DNA from 2 places in the Pseudaquabacterium inlustre genome. Region 1 is predicted to be linked to the other one. Evidence: riboswitches for the same ligand, from Rfam matches in the RefSeq annotation. Region 1 holds a riboswitch; the other holds the start of a gene.
What was found. Region 1 has a riboswitch for glycine ahead of gcvT (glycine cleavage system aminomethyltransferase GcvT). Riboswitches for the same ligand answer to the same signal wherever they lie in the genome.
Positions count from the first base shown of each region.

Region 2: another riboswitch for glycine. It lies ahead of AACH10_RS15415 (D-amino acid dehydrogenase); the one in region 1 lies ahead of gcvT (glycine cleavage system aminomethyltransferase GcvT).

Region 1 is NZ_JBBUTH010000004.1:525,124-536,898, reverse strand. It holds gene AACH10_RS10385 (hybrid sensor histidine kinase/response regulator) at 1-2,065, opposite strand, end outside; glycine riboswitch at 2,237-2,327, shown strand; glycine riboswitch at 2,340-2,465, shown strand; gene gcvT (glycine cleavage system aminomethyltransferase GcvT) at 2,525-3,649, shown strand; gene gcvH (glycine cleavage system protein GcvH) at 3,709-4,083, shown strand; gene gcvP (aminomethyl-transferring glycine dehydrogenase) at 4,253-7,183, shown strand; gene AACH10_RS10365 (L-serine ammonia-lyase) at 7,214-8,605, shown strand; gene AACH10_RS10360 (methyl-accepting chemotaxis protein) at 8,760-11,078, shown strand; gene AACH10_RS10355 (putative bifunctional diguanylate cyclase/phosphodiesterase) at 11,093-11,775, opposite strand, start outside.
Region 2 is NZ_JBBUTH010000008.1:179,838-191,612, forward strand. It holds gene deoA (thymidine phosphorylase) at 1-1,267, opposite strand, end outside; gene AACH10_RS15385 (VOC family protein) at 1,283-1,729, opposite strand; gene deoC (deoxyribose-phosphate aldolase) at 1,771-2,556, opposite strand; gene ushA (bifunctional UDP-sugar hydrolase/5'-nucleotidase UshA) at 2,573-4,216, opposite strand; gene AACH10_RS15400 (LysR family transcriptional regulator) at 4,278-5,168, opposite strand; gene AACH10_RS15405 (tripartite tricarboxylate transporter substrate binding protein) at 5,307-6,296, shown strand; gene AACH10_RS15410 (M20 aminoacylase family protein) at 6,358-7,593, shown strand; glycine riboswitch at 7,696-7,805, shown strand; gene AACH10_RS15415 (D-amino acid dehydrogenase) at 7,864-9,117, shown strand; gene AACH10_RS15420 (purine-nucleoside phosphorylase) at 9,134-9,958, opposite strand; gene AACH10_RS15425 (cytidine deaminase) at 9,955-10,380, opposite strand; gene AACH10_RS15430 (ABC transporter permease) at 10,455-11,438, opposite strand; gene AACH10_RS15435 (ABC transporter permease) at 11,431-11,775, opposite strand, start outside.

The sequences.
Region 1 (11,775 bases):
CCGGCAGCGGCAGCTCGACATGGAAGCACGAGCCCATGCCCTCGCGGCTGACGACCCCGATCTCACCGTCCATGGCCTCGGCCATGCGCTTGCAGATGGCCAGGCCCAGGCCGGTGCCGCCCAGGCTTTGCGCGGCCTGCGGATCGGCCTGCACATAGGGCAGGAAGATGCGCTGCAGCCGGTCGGCCGGGATGCCCACGCCGGTGTCGCGCACCTCGAAGCGCACATGCTGGCGGTTGCGGCCGAAGCCGACCAGCAGCGTCACCGTGCCCGCCGGCGTGAACTTCACCGCGTTGCCCAGCAGGTTGCGCAGCACCTGGCCCACGCGCATGGCGTCGCCCACCACGGTTTCGGGCAGGTCGGGATCGGTCTCCACGTCGAGGGCCAGGCCCTTTTGCTGCGCGCGCGCCTCGAACAGCGCCACCTGCTGCGCCACCAGGCGCGGCAGCGAGAACGGGTGGCGCGTCAGCGTCAGCAGACCGGCCTCGCTCTTGGACAGGTCCAGCAGGTCGTTGAGCATGTGCAGCAGGTCCTGCCCGGCATTGCCGAACAGCGCGACATGGCGCTTCTGCTGCGCATCCAGCCGGGTCTGCGACAGCATCTCGGCCGCGCCCAGCAGCGCGTTCAGCGGCGTGCGGATCTCGTGGCTCAGGTGCGCCAGGAAGTCGCTCTTGACCTGGTTGGCCGCCTCCAGCGCGGCGTGCTGCAGGCGCAGCCGGCGGGTCTCGCGGGCGGCATGCCGCTGCGCGTGCCACACCGCCAGGCCGCCGATGGCCAGCAGCAGGGCCAGCGGTGCCCCGATGTGGCTGAGCTGGCCGCGCCAGACCACCAGCCCGGTGTCGATGACCAGCAGCAGCACCCCGCCGGCGGCGGCCGCCAGCAGCACCGGCCAGGCCCGTGGCGGCGACTGGCGCCAGCCCTGCAGCGCCCACACCAGCCAGGGCAGCAGGCCCAGCGCCAGCAGGGCCGCGTCGACCGCCGGGCGCGGCGCCGCCAGCAGGCGGTTGTTGTCGATCGCGTCGTGCAGCGCGGCCAGCGCCTGCGTGGCGCTGCGCAGCCCTTGCGCCGTGAGCACCTCGCCCCCCAGGGCGGCGCTGGCGCCGATGAACACCACACGGCCACGCACCGCGGCCGCCAGCGCCTGCGCCTCGTCGTCGGGCAGCAGCCCCCGCGCCGCGGCATCCACGCGCCACAGCGCCAGCGGCGCCGGCACGCTGTCGGGCCGGGCCAGCCAGGGCCGCAGGCGCTGCTCGGCGTCCAGCGTCCACAGCGGCCCGGCGGGGGTCTGCACCAGCACCTGGTCATCGCGGCGCACGCAGCGCATGGCCTGGGCCTGGCCGGGATGCAGGGCCTGCCACACCGCCATCGGCAGCAAGGGCAGCGCCAGGTCGCCCGCCTGCTGCCACAGCGGCACATGGCGCAGCACGCCGTCGGCATCCACCGGCACCGACAGGGCCCCCACCCGTGCCAGGGCGCCCGCCGCTGCGCCGCCAGCAGCCCAGTGCGGCAGTTGCCAGCCCGCCACCGGCGCCGGCACGCAGCCGGGCGGCGCCAGCAGCATGCCGGCGGCCGCGTCGCCCTCGCCCGCCACGCTGCGCGCGGCCAGCAGCACCGGCGCCGGCGCGCTGGCCACCCACTCGGCGAACGCCGCGTCGCCGTCCTTGGCATCCACCAGCATCAGCCCGAAGGCCACGCCACGGGCGCCGTGTGCCAGCAACCAGCGGCCGGCCGGCACATAGGCATCGCGGCGCAACGGCCAGGCGCCCATGCGGCGCACGCTGTCCTCGTCCACATCCACCACCCGCGCGGCGTCGGCCGGAGCCGCGGGGGCCAGCCAGGCGGCCTGCAGGTCCTGGCGGTGGTCGAGCCAGGCGTCCAATGGCAGCGCACGCGCCGCCAGCAATGCCAGCCCCAGGGCCAGCAGGCTCAGCGCGCTGGCCACCACCACGCCGCGCGTCCGGCCCACGCTGCGCCACAGCGCGGCCAGCGCCGGGCGCACGCCGGGCTCGGCCTGCACGGCGGCGCCGGCGACGGTGGAACGGACAGCGGGGGGCGGGGCCGGCATGGGCGCAATACAGCTCGCGGCAGGAACGGCCGACATCATCGCCGCTTTGCACCGGTCCCGACCCGGTGCGGTGGCCGCACGCCCCATGTCCGGGGGACGCCGAAGCGGGTGGGCGCCGCGGCGGCAACGCTGCGCCATGGGTGCGCCATGGGCGGCGCAGTGCATTACACTGCGCGCCTGCCAGGAGAGAGCCCCACCAGGGGCCGCCGAAGGCGCAGAGGCACCCCCTCGAACGCTCAGGCAAAAGGACTGGCAGGCGCGCTGCGAAAGCGGGGCGTTCCTCACTGGAGAGAGGCGGGCCGACGCCCAGCGCGTCGCAGCACGTCCACCGAAGGGGCAAGCGGTCGGCGCATACCACGCGGCTGCCAATCTCTCAGGTAAAGCGGACAGCGAGGGGTCTTTCCCATCCGGTGTGGCCGGATGGGTGCCTGAACCCCTCGCCGCCAAAGGATTTGCGCGATGTCCGCTCCCGCCGCCGACCTGCTGACCACCCCGCTGCACGCGCTGCACCTGGAACTCGGCGCCAAGATGGTGCCCTTTGCCGGCTATGCCATGCCGGTGCAATACCCCGCCGGCATCCTGGCCGAGCACCGCCAGTGCCGCGAAGGCGCGGCGCTGTTCGACGTCTCGCACATGGGCCAGCTCAAGCTGCTGGGCGACGAGGCGGCCACCGCACTCGAAAGCCTGGTGCCGCAGGACATCGTCGGCCTGGCGCCGGGCAAGCAGCGCTACGCCTTCTTCACCAATGCCGCCGGCGGCCTGCTCGACGACCTGATGGTCACGCGCCGTGCCGACCACCTGTTCCTGGTGGTCAACGCCGCGTGCAAGGACGCCGACACGCGCCACCTGATCACCCACATCGGCCACCGCTGCACCGTGGTGCCGCTGCCCGACCGCGCGCTGCTGGCGCTGCAGGGCCCGCAGGCGGTGAGCGCGCTGCGCTGGCTGAACGAGGGCGTGACCGCGCTGACCTTCATGACCGGCGGCGACTTCACGCTGGCCGGCGCCGACTGTTTCGTCACCCGCTCGGGCTACACCGGCGAGGATGGCTTCGAGATCAGCGTGCCGGCCGACCAGGCCGAAGCCCTGGCCCGTGCGCTGCTGAGCCTGCCCGAGGTCAAGCCCGCCGGCCTGGGCGCGCGCGACACGCTGCGCCTGGAGGCCGGCCTGTGCCTGTACGGCCACGACATCGACACCCGCACCACACCGATCGAGGCCGGCCTGAACTGGGCCATCCAGAAGGTGCGCCGCCCCGGTGGCGAGCGCGAAGGCGGCTACCCCGGTGCCGACGTGATCGGCCCGCAGTTCAGCACCCCGCCGGGCGTGCGCCGTGTGGGCCTGGTGGGCCTGGAGCGCGTGCCGGTGCGCGAAGGCGCGCCGCTGGTCGATGCCGATGGCCGCCCGCTGGGCCGCGTGACCAGCGGCACGCTGGGCCCCACCGTGGGCCAGCCGGTGGCCATGGGCTACCTGGCCGCCAACCACGGCGCGCTGCACCACGAGGTGTATGCCGAGGTGCGCGGCAAGCGCCTGCCGATGCGCGTGTCGCCCATGCCCTTCGCGCCGCACCGCTACCACCGCGGCTGAGCCGCGTCGTCCGTTTTCCCCTTTCTTCGTTCCACCCACCGCCCCACGAGAGCGCGCACATGACCACCAAGTTCACCCCCGAGCACGAATGGATCAACATCGAGGACCATGAGGCCGCCGTCGTCGGCATCACGCTGCATGCGCAGGATGCGCTGGGCGACGTGGTCTTCGTCGATCTGCCCGAGGTGGGCCGCAGCTACAACCGCGGCGAGGTGTCGGGCGTGGTCGAGTCGGTGAAGGCCGCGGCCGACATCTACATGCCGGTGGACGGCGAGGTGGTCGAGGTCAACGAGGCGCTGCGCGCCGACCCGGCCCTGGCCAACCGCGACCCGCTGGGCGAAGGCTGGTTCTTCAAGGTGCGCGTGGGCAACATGGCCCAGTTCGACGAACTGATGGACGCGCCGGCCTACGACGCGCTGCTCAAGACGCTGTGAAGCCCGCGGCGCCGCATCCGCCCGCGGCGCCGCCCCACCCTGCCGAAGCCGTGAACGGCGCCGTTCCGACCGGATGCGCGCCGAGCCGCGCCGCCGCATGCCTGAACGCCGGCCCGACCGCCTGTCTGACCGCCCTGCCCGACCGCCCTGCCCGCCCCGAGGTGATCCGATGACCCCCGCCCTGCCCAGCCTCGCCGAACTCGAGAACGCCGCCGAGTTCACCGCCCGCCACATCGGCCCCGACGCCGACGAACAGGCCCAGATGCTCAGCACCATCGGCGCCGCCTCCCGCCGCGCGCTGATCGACGCGGTGATGCCCGCCGCCATCGCCCGCAGCCGGCCGATGGACCTGCCGGCCCCGGCCACCGAGGCCCAGGCCCTGGCCGAGTTGCGCGCCATCGCCGCCAAGAACCGGGTGCTCAAGAGCTTCATCGGCTGCGGCTACCACGGCACGCACACGCCGGGCGTCATCCTGCGCAACATCCTCGAGAACCCGGCCTGGTACACCGCCTACACGCCCTACCAGGCCGAGATCTCGCAGGGCCGGCTGGAGGCGCTGCTGAACTTCCAGACCCTGATCACCGACCTCACCGGTCTGGCGATCGCCAACGCCTCGATGCTGGACGAGGCCACCGCAGCCGCCGAGGCCATGACCCTGGCCAAGCGCAGCGTGCGCGCCAAGGGCAACACCCTGGTCGTCTCGGGCGACATGCATCCGCAGATCCTGGAGGTGCTGGCCACCCGCGCCGAGCCGCTGGGCCTGACGCTGAAGCAGGCCGACTCGGCCGAGGCCTGGGCCACCGCGCTGGCGGGCGACGACTACTTCGCCGCCATCGCGCAGTACCCGGCCAGCAGCGGCTGGCTGCATGACTGGAGCGCTGACGCGGCCACCGTGCACGGCAAGCAGGCCGCCTTCATCCTGGTGGCCGACCTGCTGGCGCTGACGGTGCTGAAGACGCCCGCCGAGATGGGCGCCGACATCGCCGTGGGCAGCACCCAGCGCTTCGGCATGCCGATGGGTGCCGGCGGCCCGCACGCCGCCTACATGGCCTGCCGTGACGACTTCAAGCGCGCCATGCCCGGCCGCCTGGTGGGCGTGAGCGTGGACAGCCACGGCGCGCCGGCCATGCGCCTGGCGCTGCAGACGCGCGAGCAGCACATCCGCCGCGAGAAGGCCACCAGCAACATCTGCACCGCCCAGGTGCTGCCGGCCGTGGTGGCCAGCATGTATGCCGTGTACCACGGCCCCGAGGGCCTGAAGCGCATCGCCCAGCGCGTGGCGCGCTACCTGGGCATCTTCGTCGCCGGCCTGCGCGAGCTGGGCGTGGACCTGGGCCAGACCCACCACCTGAACGCCGGCGCCTTCGACACGATCTGCCTGCGCACCGGCGCCGACACCGACCGCCTGATGGCCCGCGCCGTGAGCCTGGGCGCCAACCTGCGCCGCTGCTGGGGCGAGTACATCGCCGTCACGCTGGACGAGACCACCACCCGCGACGACCTGGCGCTGCTGTGGCGCATCTTCAGCGACGACGCGCGCACCCTGCCCAGCGTCGATGCGCTGGCCGCCGCGCCCGACCTGATCCCCGACGCGCTGCGCCGCACCACGGCCTACCTGACGCACCCGGTGTTCAACACGCACCACAGCGAGACCGAGATGCTGCGCTACCTGCGCAAGCTGGCCGACAAGGATCTGGCGCTGGACCGCAGCATGATCCCGCTGGGCTCGTGCACGATGAAGCTCAACGCCACCAGCGAGATGATCCCCATCACCTGGCCGGAATTCGCGAACGTGCACCCCTTCGCCCCGGCCGAGCAGCTGGCCGGCTATGCCGAGCTGAACGCCCAGCTGTGCGGCTGGCTCAGCGAGGCCACCGGCTATGCCGGCATCAGCCTGCAGCCCAATGCTGGCTCGCAGGGCGAATACGCCGGCCTGCTGGTGATCCGCGCCTGGCACCAAAGCCGCGGCGAGCACCAGCGCACCATCTGCCTGATCCCCGAATCGGCGCACGGCACCAACCCGGCCTCGGCCCAGATGGTGGGCATGCAGGTGGTGGTGGTGAAGTGCGATGCCAACGGCGCGGTGGACCTGGCCGACCTGGAAGCCAAGTGCGCCCAGCACGCCGACAAGCTGGCCGCGATGATGATCACCTACCCCAGCACCTACGGCGTGTACGACGCCGAGGTGAAGGCCCTGTGCGCCACGGTGCGCCGCCATGGCGGGCGCGTGTACGTGGACGGCGCCAACATGAACGCGCTGGTGGGCCTGGCCGCGCCGGGCGAGTTCGGCGGCGATGTCAGCCACCTGAACCTGCACAAGACCTTCTGCATCCCGCACGGCGGTGGCGGCCCGGGCGTGGGCCCGGTGTGCGTGGTCGACGACCTGGTGCCCTTCCTGCCGGCCCACAAGACCGGCGGCATCGGTGGCGAGCAGTCCACCGGCGCGGTCAGCGCCGCGCCGCTGGGCAATGCCGCCGTGCTGCCGATCAGCTGGATGTACATCCGCATGATGGGCGCCGACGGCCTGACCGCCGCCACCGAGAACGCCGTGCTGTCGGCCAACTACGTGGCCGCCCGCCTGGCCGGGCACTACGACATCCACTACTCCAGCAACGTGCCGGCGCTCAAGGGCGGCGGCGTGGCGCACGAGTGCATCCTGGACCTGCGCCCGCTGAAGGACAGCTCGGGCGTCAGCGCCGAGGACGTGGCCAAGCGCCTGATCGACTACGGCTTCCATGCGCCGACGCTGAGCTTCCCGGTGGCCGGCACGCTGATGGTCGAGCCCACCGAAAGCGAACCCAAGGCCGAGCTCGACCGCTTCTGCGACGCGATGATCGCCATCCGCGGCGAGATCGCCAAGGTGGAGGCCGGAACCTGGCCGCAGGACGACAACCCGCTGAAGCACGCGCCGCACACCGCCGCCGCCGTGGGTGGCAGCGAATGGATGCACGCCTACCGCCGCGAGGACGCGGCCTGGCCGCTGCCCAGCCTCAAGGCGGCCAAGTACTGGTCGCCGGTGGGCCGCATCGACAACGTCTACGGCGACCGCAACCTGTTCTGCTCGTGCGTGCCGCTGAGCGAGCTGGACACCGAAGCCTGACCCGCTGACCCCACCGCGAGCACGCTGCCCATGGCGCTTTCCGTCTTCGACCTGTTCAAGATCGGCATCGGCCCCAGCAGCAGCCACACGGTGGGGCCGATGCGCGCCGCGCGCATGGCCGTGCTGCGCTGGCAGGCCCAGGGCCTGGCGCCACGGCTGGCGCGCGTGCAGTGCCAGCTGTACGGCAGCCTGGGGGCCACCGGCAAAGGCCATGGCAGCGGCACCGCCGTGCTGCTGGGCCTGATGGGCGACGAGCCCGACACGGTGGACGTGGACGGCATCCCGGCCCGCCTGGCCACCGTGCGCGGCAGCGGCCGGCTGCCGCTGCCCTGGGGTGCCGCGCTGGCCTTCGACGAGCGCGCCGATCTGGTCTACCACCGGCGCAAGAGCCTGCCCTTCCATGCCAACGGCATGGAGTTCACCGCCTTCGACGCGGCGGGGGCCGAGCTGGACACGCGGCGCTACTACTCGGTGGGCGGCGGCTTCGTGGTCAGTGACGAGGTGGCGGCCGATGGCTCGCGCCAGCGCGTCATCGCCCCCGATGCCACGGTGCTGCCGCACCCCTTCCGCAGCGCCGCCGAACTGCTGGCGCTGTGCCGGGCCCAGGGCTGGAGCATCGCGCAGCTGATGCGTGCCAACGAGCGCCACTGGCGCGCCGATGCCGAGATCGACGCCGGGCTGGACCGCATCTGGCAGGTGATGCAGGCCTGCGTGGCCCGCGGCTGTGCCACCGAGGGCGTGCTGCCCGGCGGCTTCAAGGTGCGCCGCCGCGCGGCCGAACTGCAGCGCCAGCTCACCGCCGACCCTACCGCAGCCTTGAAAGACCCGCTGCAGGTGCTCGACTGGGTGAACCTGTTCGCGCTGGCGGTCAACGAGGAGAACGCTGCCGGCGGCCGCGTGGTCACGGCGCCGACCAACGGCGCGGCCGGCATCGTGCCGGCGGTGCTGCACTACTACCGCCGCTTCACCCACGGTGCCAGCGATGCCGGCGTGCGCGACTTCCTGCTCACCGCGGCGGCCATCGGCATCCTCTACAAGGAGAACGCCAGCATCAGCGGCGCCGAGGTGGGCTGCCAGGGCGAGGTGGGCGTGGCCTGCAGCATGGCCGCCGGCGCACTGTGCGCGGTGCTGGGCGGCACGCCCGAGCAGGTGGAGAACGCCGCCGAGATCGGCATGGAGCATCACCTGGGCCTGACCTGCGACCCGGTGGGCGGCCTGGTGCAGATCCCCTGCATCGAGCGCAACGCCATCGCCGCGGTCAAGGCCATCAACGCTGCGCGCATGGCGCTGCGCGGCGACGGCAGCCACCATGTCAGCCTCGACCAGGTGATCAAGACCATGCGCGAGACCGGCGCCGACATGCTCACCAAGTACAAGGAAACGGCCCGCGGCGGCCTGGCGGTGAACATCGTCGAATGCTGATCGGGGCGCGAAAAGCCCCCGCCCAGACCGCCAGTTCGGTCGATCGAGCGCCCCTGCGGCTGCCCAGAATGGCCGGGATGCTGGGCCGCCGTGCGGCCGGCGTCTGCCCGACCTCCGGAGACTGGCCATGACCTCGAGCGCCCAGCGTTGGCGAATGTCCCCTCTGCGACCCGGCGTGAAGCTGATGCGTCGCCTGAACATCCCCGTGAAGATGGGTTTGATGGGGCTGCTGCTGGCGGTGCCGATGCTGGTCACGCTGCTGGCCACCAGCCAGCGCGCCGCGGCCGACCTGGCCGTGGTGCAGCTCGAGCGGTCGGGGGCGCGGGTGGTGGCCACACTGATCGAGGCGGTCACGGCGATGCAGACCCTGCGTGACCTGAACATGCGCGCGCTGTCGGGCGATGCCGCGGCGCGCGGCCGCCTGCCCGATGCGGCCCGTGCCCTGACCGAGGCGCTGGCACGCGTTGACCAGACCCACGCCGAAAGCGGCGGCTTCGACCTGCCCGCACAGTGGACCCAGGCCCGCGACGCCGCGCGTGCGCTGGCCGAGAAGCCCGGCGAAGGCCGGCGCGACGTGCTGTTCGCGCAGTACGGCACCCAGGTGGAACTGCTGCGCCAGGCCGTGCTGCACGTGGGCGAGCGCTCGGGCCTGCTGCTCGACCCCGAAGCCGCCAGCTACTACCTGATGGACCTGAGCGTGCAGCGCATGGTGCCCTGGCTGGAGGCCCTGGCCACCGCCCGCGGCCAGGGCGCGGCCGTGCTGGCGCGCGGCGATGCCGGCGCGGGCGAGCGGGCCACGCTGATCGGCCGCGCCGACACGCTGCGCCGCCAGCTCGACGACGTGGCCTTCAGCATCGGCGCGCTGTCACGCACCGGGCATGCCGCCCCCGAGAGCTGGGCCGCCGCGCGCGACGAGTCGCAGGCCCTGGCCGAGCGCCTGCGCAAGGTGTTCGGCGCCGAGGCCATCGAGGGCGAGCCCGGCCCGTTCTTCGACGCGGCCACGGTGGCCATCGGCAACACCCGCGCGCTGAACACGCAGGCCATGGCCGCGCTGCAGCACGCCCTGGCCACGCGCGAGGCCGGCCTGTGGCGCAGCACCTTCCTGCACCTGGGCATCGCCGGCCTGGGCATCGCGCTGACCGCCTATCTGGCGCTGGCCTTCTACGTCAGCTTCCACGGCGCGCTGCGCGCGCTGCATGCCGGCGTGGACAAGGTGGCCGAGGGCGACCTGTCGCACCACATCGAGATCCGCGGCGGCGACGAGCTGAGCCAGATCGGCAGCATGGTCGAGCGCATGAACAACCGCCTATCGGCCATGGTGGCCGAGATCCGCAGCAGCGCGGTGCGCGTGGGCATGTCGGGCGAGCAGGTGTCGAACAGCAGCCAGATGCTGGCCATCCGCACCGACGCCCAGGCCGCCAGCCTGCGCCAGGCCGTGTCCACCGTGGGCCAGCTCAGCGAGGCCGTGGCGATGAACGCGCAGTCGGCCAACCACCTCAGCGAGCTGACCGATCGCCTGCGCCAGCAGGCCGAGGACGGCGGCCAGGCCATGCACCAGGCCGTGGGCTCGATGGCCGACCTGGAGGCCGGCTCGCGCCGCGTGGGCGAGATCATCGGCACCATCGACGGCATCGCCTTCCAGACCAACATCCTGGCGTTGAATGCCGCCGTGGAAGCGGCGCGCGCCGGTGAGGCCGGCCGCGGCTTCGCGGTGGTGGCCGCCGAGGTGCGCAGCCTGGCGCAGCGCTCGGCCGCCGCGGCCGGCGAGGTGCGCACGCTGATCGCCCGCTCCACCGAGCAGGTCGACGCCTCGGTGGCGCGCACCCGCCAGGTGGGCGACGCGCTGGAGTCGCTGGTCGGCGGCGTGCGCGAGGTGTCGCTGGCGCTGCGCGAGATCGCCGCCGCCAGCACGCGCCAGAGCGCCGACCTGAAGGAGATGTCGGCCAGCGTCAATGCGCTGGACGAGATCACGCGCGAGAACGCGGCGATGGTGGACGTGTCCACCGTGGCCTCGCACGAGCTGGTCGACCGCGCGCAGCGCCTGTCGGGCGCGGTGGCGTCGATCCGCCTGCGCCAGGGCAGCGCCGACGAGGCCCGCAGCCTGGTGACGCGCGCGCTGGCCCTGATCAAGAGCCAGGGCCTCTCGGGCGCGGCAGCGGCGCTGCATTCGGCCGAGCAGGGCTTCGTCGACCGCGACCTCTACGTCTGGGTCATCGACCGCGAAGGCCGCTACGTGCTGCACGGCGCCAAGCCCGAGAACGAGGGCAAGCGCGTGCACGAGATCCCCGGCATCGACGGCGACCGGTTCGTCGCCGACATCTGGGCCGTGCCCGAGGGCGGCGGCTGGGTCGAGTACGACATCGTCAACCCGCAGACCGGCGCGGTGCAGCCCAAGGCCTCGTACGTGCTGCCGCTGGACGCGCGCCAGGTGGTGGGCTGCGGCGTCTACCGGCACGAGTCGGTGCCGGCCTGAGGCCGCACGCGGCCTCAGGCCGCCGTGGCGCCCTCGCGCGTGCGGGCCGTGGACGCGTCCACCGTGTCGGTCACTTGCGCCGTGTCGGTCACTTGCGCCGCGTGGGCCAGCGAGGTGTCGGGCACCGGCCGGCCCAGCATGAAGCCCTGCAGTTCGTCGCACCCGTGGTGCTGCAGCGCCGCCATCTGCTCGGCGGTCTCCACGCCCTCGGCGTTGACGCGGATCTTCAGCGCATGCGCCAGCGTGACGATGGCGCCGACGATCAGGTTGACCTTGGGGTCCTGGCCCAGGCCGTGGGTGAAGGCGCGGTCGATCTTGACCTTGTCGAACGGGAAGCGCCACAGGTAGGCCAGGCTCGAGTACCCGGTGCCGAAGTCGTCCATCGCGATGCGCACGCCCATCTCGGCCAGCTGGCGCAGCGTGGCCAGCGCGTGATCGGGATGGCGCATCAGCAGCGACTCGGTGATCTCCAGCTCCAGGCGCTGCGCCGGCAGGCCCGCCGCGGCCAGGGCGGCGGCCACCGTGGCCGGCAGGTCGCCGGTCTCGAACTGCGCGGGCGACAGGTTCACCGCCACCGACAGCGCGCCGGGCCAGCGCGCGGCATCGCGGCAGGCGCGGCGCAGGGCCCAGGCGCCCAGGGTGCCAATCAGGCCGGTCTCTTCGGCCAGCGGGATGAACTCCGACGGCGGCACCGGGC
Region 2 (11,775 bases), on a different contig from region 1:
CCTGCACGGCGCGCGCGGCGGCCTCGGCATCCGCCGCGCTGGCGGCGTGCACGGTGAGCAGCGGCTCGCCGGCGGCCAGCGCGCTGCCCAGCGGGCGCAGGCCGCTGAAGCCCACGCGCGGGTCCACCGCATCGCCCGGCCGCGCCCGGCCGCCGCCCAGCGCCACCACGGCCAGACCGAGTGCGCGGGTGTCGATGCGGGCGATGTGGCCGGCCCGCAGCGCCGGCACCGGCCGCACCACCGGGGCCACAGGCAGGCGCGCATCGGCCAGCACGTCGGCCGGCCCGCCCAGCGCCGCCACCATGCGGGCGAAGCGCTCGGCCGCCGCGCCGCTGGCCAGCGCCGCCTCGGCCCGCGCGCGGGCGGCCGCCACGCTGGCGTCCAGCCCGCCCAGGTGCAGCAGCTGCGCGGCCAGCGCCAGGGTCAGTTCCAGAAGGCGCGGCTCGGGCGGCTCGGGCGCCCCGGCACGGGCGCCGGTCAGCAGGGCGATGCTCTCGGCCACCTCCAACGCATTGCCGGCGGTGCGGCCCAGCGGCTGGTTCATGTCGGTGATCAGCGCCTGGGTGGGCAAGCCGGCGCCGCAGGCCACGTCCACCAGGTTGCGCGCCAGCGCCTGCGCCTCGTCCAGCCCCGACAGGAAGGCGCCGTTGCCCACCTTGACGTCCAGCACCAGGCCCTGCAGCCCGGCCGCCAGCTTCTTGCCGAGGATGCTGGCGGTGATCAGCGGCACCGACTCCACCGTGGCCGTGACATCGCGGATGGCATACAGCCGCTTGTCGGCCGGCGCCAGATCCGCCCCGGCGCCGACGATGGCGCAGCCGGCCGCCCCCAGCGCCGCCAGCAGCTGCGTGCGCGGCGGGTTCACCGTGTAGCCGGGCAGGGCCTCCAGCTTGTCGAGCGTGCCGCCGGTGTGGCCCAGGCCGCGGCCCGAGATCATCGGCACCACGCCGCCGCAGGCCGCCACGATGGCCGCCAGCGGCAGGCTCACCTTGTCGCCCACGCCGCCGGTGGAATGCTTGTCAAGCACCGGGCCGGGCAGGCGCGCGTCGCGCCAGTCGAGCACCTGGCCCGAGTGCGTCATGGCCTGGGTCAGTGCCACGCATTCGGCGCGCGTCATGCCGCGCCAGACGATGGCCATGGCCAGCGCGGCGGCCTGGCCCTCGCTCCAGCTGCCGTCGACCAGGCCGCGCACGAAGGCCTGGATCTCGGCCTCGGTGATCGCCCGGCCGTCGCGCTTGGCGCGGATGATCTCGGCAGCGCGCATCAGGCCCGGCCCCGCCGTTCAGCCGCCCAGCTCGGACCAGCGGTCGTGGCGGTCACGCCGTTCCTGCCGGTAATTGGTGACCTCCAGGCGCAGGCCGTCGGGATCGGTGAAGAAGGTGGCCACATAGTCGGGCGCGTACTCCGAGTGGGTGTGGGCGTCGCTGGCGGCGATGCCGGCGGCCTGCAGCGCGCGCGCCACCTCGGCCACATCGGCCGCGCTGTCCACGCGCAGGCACAGGTGGTGCAAGCCGGGCGCGTAGGGCTCGTGCGGCGTGGCCACGCGCGCCGGCCGCAGCACGATGCCGTGCAGGCGGTTGTAGAACTGCACGTGCGCATCGCCGCCCAGCGTGAAGCGGTTGCTGCGGTAGCCCAGGGTCTTCTCCAGCACCTGGGTGTAGAAGGCCTCGGAGCGCGCCAGGTCGCTGACCGTGAGGTAGATGTGGTCGATGCCGATGACCTCGGGCATGGCGGGCCTCCTGCGCTGAATGACGGGCTGGGGCGGCGGCCTCAATAGCTGCCCGGCGCGGCGGTGTTGCCCGCGCCGGCGCCGGTGAGCACGCGCTCGATGTCGCCCAGCAGGCCGCTGGCGCCGAAGCGCAGGCGGCGGGCGTTCAGCGCGCCTTCGCCGAGGATCTCGCGCACCAGGCCGATGTAGAGCGCCGCGTCGGCCACGGTGCGGATGCCGCCCGAAGCCTTGAAGCCCACGGCCGCGCCGCGCGGGTGGGCGGTCTGGTGTTGCGCGATCGCCTCCAGCATCACGCAGGCCGCCTCGGGCGTGGCGCCGGTGGGCGTCTTGCCGGTGCTGGTCTTCAGGAAGTCGACGCCGGCCTCCAGGCCGATGGCGCTGGCCTGGGCGATCAGGGCCGTCGTGGCCAGCTCGCCCGATTCGATGATCAGCTTGAGCACCCGGCCCGGGCAGGCCGCGCGCACCGCCTGCACCACGGCGGCGGCGCCGGCCGCATCACCGGCCTGCAGCGCGCGCCAGGGCAGCACCAGGTCCACCTCGTCGCCGCCGGCGGCCACGATGGCCTGGGTGTCGGCCACCGCGCGGGCGAGGTCCAGGCTGCCGTCGGGGAAGTTGGCCACAGCGGCCACGGCCACGCCGGCCGGCGCCTCGGCCTTGGCCTGGGCCACGAAGCGCGGCCACACGCACAGCGCGGCGGGTCGGCCCGCCGGCCCGGCGGCCTTGGCGGCCAGCGCGGTGATGGCCGCCGGCGTGTCGCCGTCGTTCAGGCTGGTCAGGTCCAGGCAAGCCAGCGCGGTGCGGGCGTCGTTCAGCAAGGTGTCGCTCATGTCGATCGATGGGGCTTCAGCGGCGCACCACGGCGTCGCCTGGTTCGAAGTCGGCCACCTTCAGCGGGCTGCGTGCGGCCAGGTAGGCGCGCAGCACCTCGGCGTCGTTGTAGCCGCTGTCGGTGTAGCCGGGGTGCTCGCGCAGGCGCGGGTAGCCGTCGCCGCCCAGCGCGGTGAAGTTGTTGATCGCCAGCTTGTAGCGGCGCTGCGGGTCGATGGGCTGGCCACCGACCAGCGCCTGCTTCAGCACGCCGCCCTCGATGACCATGCGCACGCCGGCGGTCTGGGCAAAGGCGCCCGAGCCCGGCGTCATCCGGGCCGCGGCACGCAGGTAGTCCAGCAGTTCGGTGCCAGTGAGCTCGGCCACGCCCACGGTGTTGGAGAAGGGCTGCACCTTCATCACGTCGCGGTAGGTGATGGTGCCGGCGGGCAGGCTGTCGCGCACGCCGCCACCGTTGATCAGGGCCAGGTCGGCGCCCATCTTGTCCATCATCGCGCGGGCGATCAGCGTGCCCAGCGTGGTGGGCTGCTTGCGCACGGTGCTACGGTCGCCGTCCAGCACGCCATCGGCCTGGGCCACCGGCACGTTCAGCCGGGCCTGGCCGCGCTCCTGGAAGGGTTGCAGGAAGGCACGCAGGCCCGTGTCCTCGGGGATGCGCTCGGTGTAGGTGGCGCGCGTGCCGTCGGCCAGCTTGCGGCTCAGGTTGACCGGCAGCAGCTGGTACTTCACCAGTTCCACGCGGCCGGCCTCGATGACGAAGTCGGCGCGGCCGACGTACTTGCCCCATTCATGGGCCTGCACGATCCAGGCGCCGTTCTGGCGGTCGGGCGCGCAGGGCTGGCCGGGCACATAGGCCTCGTTGCGCCGGTTCTCGGCCAGCATGCACACGGGGTCTTGGCTGTGGCCGCCGACGATCAGGTCCAGGCCCTTGACGGCACGCGCCATCTCCACGTCGCCCGGCGCGTTGACGCCGCGGTTGCCATCGGGGTAGTGGCCCATGTGGGTGGCGGCGATCACCATGTCGGCCTTGGCGCGCAGCTCGGGCACCAGCTTCGCGGCTTCGTCGATGGGCTTGCGGAACTCGGTGCCGCGCACGTTGTCGGGCAGCACCATCTTGGCCGTGTCGTTGGTGGTCAGGCCCATCACGGCGATCTTGTAGCCGCGCCGCTCGAAGATGCGGTAGGGCTCGAACAGGCGCTGGCCGTCCTGGTAAATGTTGGCCGACAGCAGCGGGAAGTTGGCCCAGGCCTTCTGGCGCAGCAGCACGCTGCGCGGCTTGTCGAACTCGTGGTTGCCCACGGCCGAGGCATCGTAGCCCAGGCGGTTCATGCCCTGGAAGTCGGGCTCGGCGTCCTGCAGGTCGCTCTCGGGCACGCCGGTGTTGATGTCGCCACCGTCCAGCAGCAGCAGTTCGCCGCCAGCGGCCGCCACCTCGGCGCGCACGCGGTCGATCAGCGTCTTGCGCGCGGCCATGCCGTACTCGCCATCGGCATTCGGCCAGAAGCGGCCGTGGTGGTCGTTGGTGTGCAGGATGGTGAGCTTGAGCGGCGCGCGCGGCGCCGGCGTGGCGTCGGGCTGGGGCGCGGTGGCGCAGCCGGCCAGCAGGGCGGCGGCCAGCGCCAGCGGGGTGAGCAGGACGGAGCGGCGATGCAGGGGCATGGACGACGGCACAGGGGCGGGCTCGGGACGAAGGCATGGAGCATGCCATAGGGGCATGGCGTCAACCCGCATCCTGCAGCAGCGCCAGCGCCAGCTGTCGCACCAGGGCCAGCGCCGGCGCCTCGGCCCGCCCGGCCAGCGTGACCAGCGCGAAGCGCGCGGTGGCGTCCAGCGGCGGCGCCAGCGTGAGTTCCACCAGATCGGGCGCCGCGGCGCGGATGGCCAGCAGCACCACGTCGCTGTGCCGCGCGGCCTCGGCCAGGCTGCCGACCTCGTCGCAGCGCAGCGTGACGCAGCGCTGCGGATGCGCCTGCGGGCCGTAGCGCTCGACCAGGATGCGCGCGACCTCGTCGCTGAGCGGCGTGGAGGCGATGCCGTGCGCCGCCACCTGATCGAACGTCGGCGCGCGGCGGCTGCGCGCCAGCGGGTGGCCGCGCCGCACCAGGAAGGCGCCGCGCATCTCGCCCACCGGCTCGCTGTGCAGGTCGGGCGCCGGCACCAGCGAGCGCGCGTCGATCACCAGCGCATCCAGCTGCCGCGCGCGCAGCGCCTGCACCAGCAGCTCGGTGCCGCCGCGCGCCACCTCCACCTGCAGGCCCGGCGGCTGGCCGGCCACCTGCAGCAGCAGCGGCGTCATCAGCATCGCGCCGGGGCCCGAGCCCAGGCCCACGCGCAGCCGGCCGGCCAGGCCCTGGCGCATGCGCGGGCCGCTGCCGCGCAGCTCGTCGGCGTCGAACACGATCTGACGCGCACGCACCAGCACCGCACGGCCGAAGGCGCTGAGCTCGTTGCGCCGGCCCACGCGGTCGAACAGCGGCTGGCCCAGCTCGTCCTCCAGCGCGCGGATGCTGCGGCTGAGCGCCGGCTGGGTGAGGTGCACATCGTCGGCCGCGCGGCTGAACGAGCCCAGCTCGGCCAGTGCGATGAAGTGGCGCAGCTGGATCAGCGTCATCGGCAACCTTCGGCGCAATGCATGCAGTGAGCTCATGCTAATGCAAAGAACAATGCATTGGACGCACGAAATGGCGCTGCCTACGATGGCCTGGCGTCGTCGATCTTTGTGTCCCCACCCCTTGCCGAGGATTCCGCCATGCGCCCCCGCCTGCTTGCCCGCCGTGCCGCCCTGTTCGCCCCGCTGCTGCTGGCCTGTGGCCTGGCGCTGGGCGCCGATGCCTACCCCAGCAAGCCCGTCAACCTGATGGTGCCCTACCCCGCCGGCGGCCCCAGCGACGCCATCGCCCGCCTGCTGAACCAGCCGCTGGGCAAGCAGCTGGGCCAGCAGGTGCTGGTGGAGAACCTGGGCGGCGTGAGCGGCGCGCTGGGCGCACAGAAGGTGCTGGCCGCGCCGGCCGATGGCCAGTACATCTTCCAGGCCTCGCCCAACGAGGTGATCCTGGCGCCGCTGGCCAATGCCGCGGTGAAGGTCAAGGCCGAAGACTTCCGCCTGGTGCACCCGGTGGCCGATGCGGTGATGGTGCTGCTGGTGCGCAAGGACCTGCCGGTGGCGAATGTGGACGAGCTGATCGAACTGGGCAAGAAGAACAAGGACAAGCCGCTGACCTACGGCAGCGTGGGCATCGGCTCGCTGTACCACTTCATCGTGGAAGACCTGCAGCACCGCACCGGCATGCCGGCCGCGCATGTGCCGTACAAGGGCAACGCGCCGCTGCTGCAGGACGTGGCCGGCGGCCAGGTCGACTTTGCCGTGCTGGTGTACAGCGCCGCGATGGGCGCGATGGCCGAGCAGGGCCGGCTGAAGATCATCGGCCAGCTGGGCGCACAGCGCTCGGAATTGATGAAGAACCAGCCCACGCTGAGCGAGAGCCGGCAGCTGAAGGACTTCGCGTTCACGATCTGGACCGGCTTCATGGTGCGCAAGGACACGCCGGAAGACGTGGTGCAGCGCCTGCACAAGGACATCGCCGCTACGCTGCAGGACGCCGGCGTGCGCAGCCAGCTGGCGGCGCAGACGCAGGTGGCCTCGCGGCCGATGACGCTGGCCGAATCGGCCCGCTTCTTCGAGACCGAGACGGCGAAGTACCGCGCCCTCGCTCGCCAGATCAAGCTGCAACCGCAGTGAGCCCACAGCCATGAACGACCACGTCAGCCCGGCCTTGCTGGCCCTGAACGGTGCCGATCCGATGGCCTCGCTGGCCACGCTGGATGCGCTGCGCGACGCCGCGCCCGAGTTCGTGGCGCTGCGCCGCGACATCCACCGCCACCCTGAGCTGGGCTTTGACGAACACCGCACCAGCGCGCTGGTGGCCGAGCGCCTGCAGGCCTGGGGTTACACGGTGCACCGCGGCCTGGGCGGCACCGGCGTGGTGGGCACGCTGCAGCGCGGCAGCGGCACGCGGCGGCTGGGCATCCGCGCCGACATGGACGCGCTGCCGATCACCGAGGCCAACACCTTCGCCCATGCCAGCTGCCATGCCGGCGTGATGCATGCCTGCGGCCACGACGGCCACACCGCCATGCTGCTGGCCGCCGCGCGCCACCTGGCGACGCACGGCCAGTTCAGCGGCACGCTGAACCTGATCTTCCAGCCGGCCGAGGAAGGCCAGGGCGGCGCGCTGTGCATGATGGCCGACGGCCTGTTCGACCAGCACCCCTGCGACGCCGTGTTCGCGATGCACAACATGCCCGGCATCGCCCAGGGTCGGCTGGTGTTCCGCGAGGGCGCGGCGATGGCCTCGTCCGACTACGCCACCGTCACGCTGCACGGCGTGGGCGGCCACGGCGCCATGCCGCACCTGGCGCAAGACCCGGTGGTGGCGGCCGCCAGCATCGTGATGGCGCTGCAGACCGTGGTGTCGCGCAACATCGACCCGCTGCACACGGCGGTGGTGACCGTGGGTGCGCTGCAGGCCGGCCAGGCCAACAACGTGATCCCGGCCAGCGCGCGGCTGGAGATCAGCGTGCGCGCGCTCGACCGTGACGTGCGCCGCACGCTGGAAGCGCGCATCAAGGCGCTGATCAGCGCCCAGGCCGAGAGCCTGGGCTGCACGGCGCAGATCGACTGGCGCCCCGGCTACACGGTGCTGGTGAACACGCCCGACGAAACCGCCTTCGCCCGCCAGGTGGGCCTGGAACTGCTGGGCGCCGGCCGCGTGACCGAGCAGGGCCCGCCGCTGACCGGCAGCGAGGACTTCGCCTTCATGCTCGAGCGCGTGCCCGGCAGCTACCTGCTGATCGGCAATGGCGACGGCGCCGCGGTGGGCGACCATGCCCCGGCCCATGCCTGCATGGTGCACAACCCCGGCTACGACTTCAACGACGACAACCTGGCCATCGGCGCCGCCTACTGGGTGCGGCTGGCCGAGCGCTTTCTCGCCGACCCCAAGACCCTGGACACGGAGGCTCCGCCGGCCCCCTGATACCCTTTCGCTTCTGCAGGAGAGTGCCGGCACCGCCCCAGGCGGCGTCGGCCACCGAAGGCGCAAACTCCCATGCACGCTCAGGTCCCGTACTGCACACCACCATCGCCGTCTGGAGAGCCTTCACGCCCGGCGTGAAGCACCGAAGGAGCAAGGCCCGCGCACGGTGCGCGGCGCTGAATCTCTCAGGTACCGAGGACAGGGGGAGCGGCAAGCCCGATCCGGCATCCATCGCGCCGGACGCGGGCACCCGTTTGTGGAGTGCTTCCCATGCATGTGATCGTCCTCGGCGCCGGCCTGCTCGGCGTGACCTCGGCCTGGTTCCTGCGCCAGCAGGGCCATGACGTGACGGTGATCGACCGCCAGGCCAGCCCGGCCGCGGAGACCAGCTTCGCCAACGGCGGCCAGGTGTCGGTGAGCCATGCCGAGCCCTGGGCCAACCCCGGCGCGCCGGCCAAGCTGCTGAAGTGGCTGGGCCGCGAGGACGCGCCGCTGCTGTTCCGCCTGCGCGCCGACCCCGCGCAATGGCGCTGGGGCCTGGAGTTCCTTCGCCAGTGCACGCCCGGCCGCACGCGCCACAACATCCTGCAGATCGTGCGCCTGGGCACCTACAGCCGCGCCACGCTGCAGCAGCTGCGCCAGGAGATCGGCCTGCAGTACGAGCAGCGCACCCAGGGCATCCTGCACTTCTACACCTCGGCGGCCGAGTTCGAGGCCGCCGTGGCCCCGGCCGAGCAGATGCGGGCGCTGGGCTGCGAGCGCCGCCTGGTCTCGGCCGACGAGGCCGTGGCCATCGAGCCGGCGCTGCGCCACATCCGCCCGCAACTGGCCGGCGCCACCTACACGGCCGAGGACGAATCGGGTGACGCCCACCGCTTCGTGCAGGAACTCGCCAAGCGCTGCGCCGCGGCCGGCGTGCAGTTCCGCATGAGCCACACCGTGACCGCGCTGCGCCAGGCCGGCGGCCAGATCGACCATGTGGAGGCCACCGATGCCGAGGGCCGCTTCCAGCGCCTGAAGGCCGACGCCTATGTGCTGGCCATGGGCTCGCTGAGCCCGCGGCTGGCTGCGCCGCTGGGCATCCGCCTGCCGATCTACCCGGCCAAGGGCTACTCGGTGACCATGCCGGTGAAGGATGCGGCCATGGCGCACCAGGTGTCGCTGACCGACGACGAGTACAAGCTCGTCTTCTCACGCCTGGGCGACCGCCTGCGCATCGCCGGCACCGCCGAACTCAACGGCTACGACCGCGACCTGAACCGCGTGCGCTGCGAGGCCATCGTGCGCCGCGTGGAAGAAGTGTTCCCCGGCGCCGGCGACACCACGCAGGCCCAGTTCTGGACCGGCCTGCGCCCGGCCACGCCCAGCAACGTGCCCATCATCGGCCGCAGCAAGCTCGCCAACCTGTTCATGAACACCGGCCACGGCACGCTGGGCTGGACCCATGCCTGCGGCTCGGGCAAGAGCATTGCGCGCATCGTCAGCGGCCTGCGGCCGGAGGTGGCGTTCTCGTTCGCCGCCTGACCGGGCGGCCGGGGCGTCAGGCCTTCAACGCCGGCACCACCGCCGCCAGCAGCTTGGCGGCCTGGTCGGCCGTGGCGCTGGCGGTGTTCAGCGTGTGGGCGTGGCTGAGGTTCTCGTCGGCCATGCCGGCGCCCATGTTGGTCAGCATCGACAGGCCCAGCACCTTCAGGCCGGCATGGCGGGCCAGGATGGTCTCGGGCACGGTGCTCATGCCCACCGCCTGCGCGCCCAGCAGCCGCAGCATGCGGATCTCGGCCGGCGTCTCGAACTGCGGGCCCAGCACCCAGGCGTAGACGCCCTCGTGCACCGTGATGCCGGCGGCGCTGGCGGCGGCGGCGGCCTGGTCGCGCAGCGCGGCGTCGTAGGCGTTGACCATGTCGACGAAGCGCTGGTTGTCGGTCTCGCCGTGCAGCGGCGTGCGTTGCACGATGTTCAGGTGGTCGCTGATCAGCATCAGCGAGCCCGGCGGCATGGCCGGATCGAGGCTGCCGGCGGCATTGGTCAGCACCAGCGTGCCACAGCCGAGCGCGGCCAGCGTGCGGATGGCGCCCTTCATGCCGGCCGGATCGCCGGTCTCATAGGCATGCTTGCGGCCGCGCAGCAGGGCCACCGGGCGGTTGGCGATGCGGCCCAGGCGCAGCGTGCCGGCATGGCCGGCCACACCCAGCGCCGGAAAGGCCGGCAGCTGCGCATAGGGGATGTCGACCGGGTCCATCACCAGGCCGGCGATGCCGTCCCAGCCCGAGCCCAGCACGATGGCCAGTTCGGGCGTGTCGTCGCTGGCGCTGCGGATGCGTTCGACGCTGCGGCCGATCAGGTCGAGCAGTTGGGAATCGTTCATGGGGCAGGGGGAAACGTGAGATGCGAAGGGCCGAAGCTGGCGGGCAGCAACTGGCCTAATGTGAATTGTGCGCGCACGGCATGCAGATCGGCCACCCACACCGGGCAATCGTCGGCGGCAAATTCGCGCAGGCGCTGGCGGCAGCCGCCGCAGGGGGTGACCGGCGCGTCCGCCACGCCCACCACCACGGCGCCCACGATGCGCGTGCCGCCGGCCAGCACCAGCGTGCCGATGGCCGTGGCCTCGGCGCACTGGCCCTGCGGGTAGGCCGCGTTCTCGACATTGCAGCCGGCGTGAATGCGGCCGTGTTCGTCCAGCAGCGCCGCGCCCACCAGAAAGCGCGAGTACGGCGCGTGGGCGCGCAGGCGGGCCGCGCGGGCGGCGGCCAGCAGAGCATCGAGGTGGTGCTCGAAGCGAGGCAAAGCCAGCGCCGGGCCGCCCCAAGCAGGCTTTGCGCCCCCGCGGGGGGCCGGCGCAACGCGACGGGGGGCGGACATTACCGTTCTTTCAGATAGGGCGTGCCCAAGGCCGCCGGCGCGCGCGCATGACCGATGAAGCCGGCCAGCAGCACCACGGTCAGCACATAGGGCAGGGCCTGGATGGCCTGCACCGGCACCTGGCCGCCGCCCAGCGCCGCCGGCAGCGCCACGCCCTGCAGGCGGATGGCCACGGCGTCCAGAAAGCCGAACAGCAGGCAGGCCCACAGCGCGGCCACCGGGCGCCACTTGCCGAAGATCATCGCCGCCAGCGCCATGTAGCCACGGCCGGCCGTCATGTGCGGCACGAAGTTGGCGTTCTGCGCCAGCACCAGGTAGGCGCCGGCCAGTGCGCACAGCACACCGTTCATCGCCAGTGCGCCGTAGCGCAGGCGCAGCACGCTCAGGCCGGCGGCATCCACCATGGCCGGGTTGTCGCCGGTGGCGCGCAGGCGCAGGCCCAGGCGGGTGCGGTACAGCAGCCACCACACGCCAGGCACCAGCGCCAGCGCCAGGTAGACCAGCGCGTTGTGGCCCGCCAGGCCCAGCCCCAGCACCGGGCCGATCACCGGGATGGCCTTCAGCGCCTCGCCCAGCGCCACCCCCTGCGGCCCCAGACGCACGGCATCGGGCAGGGCCGGCGTCTGCCCGCCCTGCTTGAACCAGGCGATGCCCAGCACGATGGTCAGGCCGGCGGCGATCATGGTCAGCGCCATGCCCATCACCACCTGGTCGCCGGTGTGGCTCACACACGCATAGCCGTGCAGCATCGACAGCGCCACGCCCACCATCAGCGCCGCGGCCAGCGCCAGCGGCCAGCTGCCGGTGAACGCGCCCACGGCGCCCGCGGCAAAGGCCGAGAGCAGCATCTTGCCCTCCAGGCCCAGGTCGATGACGCCCGAGCGCTCGCTCAGCAGGCCGGCCAGCGCGCACAGGATCAGCGGGGTGGAGACCCGCAGCGTGGACGCCAGCAGGCCGCCCAGGAAGATCAGCGTGTCATCCATGCGCGGCTCCTGCGGCCACGGCAGCGCGCGGCTGTAGCGCCATCACCACGCGCGACAAGGCCGGCGCCGCCACGCGCGCCATGGCGCCCGAGAACAGCACGATCAGGCCCTGCAGCGTGGTCACCATGTCGCGGCTGAATCCCGGCACCTCGAAGGCCAGCTCGGCGCCGCCCTGGTACAGCGCGCCGAACAGCAGCGCCGCCAGCACGATGCCCAGCGGGTGGTTGCGCCCGATCAGGCTGACCGCGATGCCGGTGAAGCCGGCGCCGGCCACGAAGTCCAGCAGCAGCTTGTGCTGCACGCCCGAGAGCTCATTGACGCCCACCATGCCGGCCAG